2 regions of the Gordonia amicalis genome follow, and region 1 is predicted to be linked to the other one. Evidence: riboswitches for the same ligand, from Rfam matches in the RefSeq annotation. Region 1 holds a riboswitch; the other holds the start of a gene.
What was found. A riboswitch is a leader RNA that binds a small molecule or an ion and turns the genes downstream of it on or off. The one in region 1 is predicted to bind cobalamin.
Positions count from the first base shown of each region.

Region 2: linked by a shared signal. The riboswitch ahead of IHQ52_RS08320 (FecCD family ABC transporter permease) and the one ahead of IHQ52_RS11700 (CbtB domain-containing protein) in region 1 are both predicted to bind cobalamin.

Region 1 is NZ_CP091855.1:2,523,214-2,525,672, forward strand. It holds gene IHQ52_RS11695 (ATP-dependent helicase) at 1-709, opposite strand, end outside; cobalamin riboswitch at 720-898, shown strand; gene IHQ52_RS11700 (CbtB domain-containing protein) at 936-1,169, shown strand; gene IHQ52_RS11705 (CbtA family protein) at 1,204-2,037, shown strand; gene IHQ52_RS11710 (histidine phosphatase family protein) at 2,056-2,459, shown strand, end outside.
Region 2 is NZ_CP091855.1:1,804,212-1,806,670, reverse strand. It holds gene IHQ52_RS08325 (L-lactate dehydrogenase) at 1-394, opposite strand, end outside; cobalamin riboswitch at 516-697, shown strand; gene IHQ52_RS08320 (FecCD family ABC transporter permease) at 770-1,822, shown strand; gene IHQ52_RS08315 (ABC transporter ATP-binding protein) at 1,822-2,459, shown strand, end outside.

The DNA.
Region 1 (2,459 bases):
CGCGGAGGTCGAAGGTCTTGTCGGCCTTCGGTTTGACCACCTGGCACGGGGCCGACCCGGACAGGAACCCGGCGACGACCTCGGGTGGCCGCACGGTCGCCGACAGGCCGATCCGCTGAGCGGGCTTCTCGAGCAGCTCGTCGAGGCGCTCGAGGGTCAGCGCCAGGTGCGTGCCGCGTTTGGTCGCGGCGACCGCGTGCACCTCGTCGACGATGATCGCCTCGACGTTCGTGAGACTCTCCCGCGCCGCCGAGGTCAGCATGAGGTAGAGCGACTCCGGGGTGGTGATCAGGATGTCGGGCGGGGTCTTCACCAGGGTGCGGCGGTCGGCGGCCGAGGTGTCGCCGGAGCGGACGCCGACCGTGATGTTCGGTTCGGGCAGGTTCAGTTCCTGCGCGGCGCGGGTGATACCGGTGAGCGGCGCGCGCAGGTTGCGCTCCACGTCGACGGCGAGCGCCTTCAGCGGCGAGATGTAGACGACCTTCGTGCCCGGACGGCGTGCAGCGGTGTCGGCGGCGAGCCGGTCGAGGGCCCAGAGGAACGCCGCCAGGGTCTTGCCGGAGCCGGTCGGTGCGATGACCAGCGTGTTCGCGCCGTCGGCGATCGAGGTCCAGGCGCCCTTCTGCGCCGCGGTCGGCTTGGTGAACGCCCCGGTGAACCATCGCCGGGTGGGGGCGGTGAGGCGGTCGAGTACCGAAGGGCGGGGCATCTCTCCACTATGTCTCACATGTGTGACAGGTCGGGGTATACAGTCATCTCACGCCTGTACGGGGAATCCGGTGAGAATCCGGAACGGTCGCGCCACTGTGAAAGCCGACTCGGGGGATGCGGTCGAGTGATTCGACGGTGCCCAGAGACGACGTGAGTCAGGATGCCGTGCCGGCGACAACTGATCCACAGCTCTCCGACGCGAGATCGGCGAAAGGACAACTCACATGACGGCTACCCGTACGTCCGAAGCAGTCACACCCGCACCGCGCGCTCTGGCGGTACCGAATCTGTCGGTCGCCGGCGCAGCGCTCTGGCTGAGCCTCACCGTGCTGCTGGCCGGGCTCGCCTACTACTTCCTCGGCTACGACCAGGGTGTCGTGTCCGTCTTCGGCGAGGACACGCACGTGCACGAGTTCGTGCACGACGCCCGCCACTTTCTCGGCTTTCCCTGCCACTGAGTCGGTCTGACCCGATCAGCAGGGACAAGTTCACATGGAGAAGAGATTCATCGGCGCAGGCCTGCTGTCGGGCCTGATCGCCGGCATCCTGTCGTTCGTCTTCGCACGTTTCTACATCGAACCGGTGGTGTCGAAGGCCGTCGACTACGAGAGCGCCCGCTCAGAGGCCGAGGAGACACTGGCCCATGCCGCCGAGGCGGGTGGGCACCACCACGGCGACGGCGGTGAGGTCTTCACCCGCGCCATGCAGGAGAACCTGGGCGCCGGCGTCGGCAACCTGGTGTTCGCGCTGTGCATGGGGGCGTTCTTCGCGGTCGCCTTCACCGTGCTGTGGAGCTACCTCGGCAACCGGTATCCCGCCACCGATGCCCGCGCGGTCGCCGGAGTGACCGGCGCGATCGGTTTCGTGGCCGTCTTCGGCGTGCCGTTCTTCGCCTACCCGGCCAATCCGCCGGCCGTGGGGGACGACGACACGATCGGGGATCGGACCGGCGCCTTCCTGACCATCACCATCGCGTCGGTGGTGCTGGCGATCGCGGCCGTCGTACTCGCGCTGTGGCTGCGTCCGCGGATCGGCGGGTTGGTGTCGGCGGTCGTGGGCGGCGCGGCGTATCTGACAGCCGTCGGCATCACGATCGCGTTCCTGCCGTCGTTCGACGAGGTGCCCGAGCCGGTGCGCAACAGCACCGGTCAGATCGTGTTCCCGGGATTCCCGGCGGACGTGGTCGCCGACTTCCGCGTGTACACGATCACCAACCAGGTCATCCTGTGGACGGTGCTGACGGTGACCTTCGCGCTGATTCTCGGCGCGATGGCGCGGTCGAAGAACCCGGCCACGCCCCGGACGGTCGACGCCACCGGGAACTGAACGGCCCCGGACGTTCTCATGCAGATCATCACCGCCGGGCGCACCGGTCCCAACAGATCTGTGCGTTTCGGCGGTGATGCGCCGCTGGACGAGCGCGGGCGGCGCGACATCGAAACGCTCGCCGCATCGGTCGCCGGACCGGTGACCCTCTGCGGACCCGAGGCCGCGACCCGCGAGACTGCCCGCCTCCTGGGCGGGCGGCCGGACGTCGACGACGCGCTCCGGACACTCGACGTCGGTTCCTGGGCGGGATCGATGCCCGAGGAGATCGCCCCGAGCGATCTCGCGGCCTTCTTCACCGACCCGACGGCCCGGCCCCACGGCGGCGAGAGCGTGGCGGAGTTCGTGCGCAGGGTGCACGCCTGGCGCGACCATCACGACACCGCGACGGCCTCGATCGTGGTCGCGATGCCCGTCGCCCA
Region 2 (2,459 bases), 720 kb from region 1:
CGGCGTAGGTGACGACGTCGACCGGGTTGGTCACCATGAGGTAGATCGCATTCGGCGCGACCTCGAGCACACCGGGCAGAATCGATCGTGTCAAACCTATTGTCGCCTCGGCCAATTCGAGACGCGACTGACCCGGCTTCTGCTTGGCGCCGGCCGTGAACACGACGACGTCGGCGCCGGCGCACACCGACACGTCGTCGGAGCCGATGATGTCGGCACGGGGCACGAACTCGAGACCGTGCGACAGGTCGAGCACTTCCGCGGTGACCTTCGTCGCCTTGATGTCCAGCAGGGCGACGGTCCGCGCGACCCCCCGGATCAGTGCTGAGTAGGCGATCGCGGTGCCCACCGCGCCCGCGCCGATGATGGCCAGTTTCGTGGGCCGTCCGTCCATCGGATCACCGTCCGCCTCGGTTCGATTCGCGTCTGGTCGTTGCTCTGCCGGCCCCAGCCTACGACCTCCGGGCTGCACTCGCCCGGCTACGCGAGGGTGGGGCCTCGGTGTCCGTATTGCTAACCTCACCGGAGAGATCGGTCGCACCTGCACAAGCGGGTGCCAGGGAACCTGGTGCGAATCCAGGACTGGCGCGCAGCGGTATGGGGGACGGACCCGACATCAAGCCACTGGGGCAACCCGGGAAGGCGTCGGGTCCGGACGAACCCGAGTCCGAATACCTGCCGTTCTCGTCGAGTCCACCCGGTATCTCGCGCACAGATGCCCAGACCGAAGGCAGTACCACCCGTGCCCCGTCCTCCCGACGGCACGACGATGATCGCCACCGACACGTCGGTAGGGCGACTTCCGTCGATGCCTCTTGCCCTGATCCTTCTCGTTCTCACCCTGGTGAGCATTACTGTCGCCACCGCTTTCGGCGCCGAGACCATACCCATCGGTGATGTCTGGCGTACCGTCGCCGGGCGTCTCCGGGGTGACGAGCTCGACGCCGCCCACTCCGTCATCATCTGGGATCTACGTTTGCCGCGTTCGGTTCTCGCGGCGATCGTCGGCGCCGGTCTGGCCCTCGCCGGTGCAGTCATGCAGGCCCTTGTCCGCAATCCGCTCGCCGAGCCGTACCTTCTGGGCGTGTCCGCCGGAGCCGCGGTCGGCGCCACGGCCGTCATCACGCTCGGTTCGTTTGCCGCCCTCGGCGTCTGGGCGTTGTCCGGCGGCGCCCTGGTCGGCGCACTTGTGGCGTCGGTCACCGTGTACGCGGTGGCCCGGGCGCAGGGCGGACTGACCGCCTTGCGCCTGATCCTCTCCGGGGTGGTCCTGTCGTCGGCGTTCATGGCGCTGTCCTCGTTGCTGGTGTTCACCGCCGCGGACCCGCATGCCGCCGACAACGTGATGTTCTGGATGCTGGGCAGCGTCGCCGGCGCGACCTGGGCGAAAGTCCAGATCGCCGGCGTCGTCGTCGCCCTCACGGTGTTCGCGATGCTGGCGATCCACTCCTGGCTCGACGCCTACGCGGCCGGCACCGACACCGCGACGTCCCTCGGGGTTCCCGTGCGTGCCATGCGGAACGCGTTGTTCGCGGTCCAGGGCATTCTCGTCGGAGTCCTGGTCGCGGTCGCGGGCGGAATCGGATTCGTGGGATTGATCGTCCCCCACGCCGCTCGCCTGCTGGTCGGCGCGACGCACCGGGCGATGATCCCCGTCGCGGTCTGCGGCGGTGCCCTGTTCCTCGTGTGGGTCGATGTCATCTCACGAGTGGCGGCCTCACCACGCGAGATGCCGCTGGGCATCGTGACCGGACTGATCGGCGCACCCATCTTCCTGTTCTTGATGGGACGACGCCAGTACGTGTTCGGCGGCGGGTCCTGATGAGCTCCGGCACACGTTCGATGACCCTGTGCGCGAGCGCCGTCAGCTGTCGTCGTGGGGGCCGCACGATCCTGCGCGAGGTGGACCTCGACGTCCCGGCCGGAACCCGCCTCGCCATCGTCGGCCCGAACGGGGCGGGGAAGAGCACGTTGCTCCGGACCCTGTGCGGTCTCGAGAGACCGGCGACCGGGCGTATCCGGTTGGCCGGCGACGATCTCGATCGTCTTCCCGCGCGGCGTCGTGCGCTGTCGATCGCGGTCGTCGGTCAGGATGAACATCCGTCGGCCGAACTCACGGTCGCCGAAGCGGTCGGCCTCGGACGCACGCCGTACCGGTCTGCCTGGTCCACAGGCAATTCCGACGACCACGAGATCATCCGGTCCGCTTTGGAGCAGGTGGGACTGGGCGGTTGGGAACGCCGGTCGTGTATGCATCTGTCGGGCGGCGAACGGCATCGAGTCGTGCTCGCCCGCGCGATCGCCCAGCAGACGCCGATCGTCGTTCTCGACGAGCCGACGAACCATCTCGACGCGGCCTGGCGGCTGCGGTTGATGCAGATCCTCGACGACCTCGACGCCACGGTCATCGCCGCCATGCACGACCTGGACCTCGTCCTCCGCCATTTCGACTCCGTCGC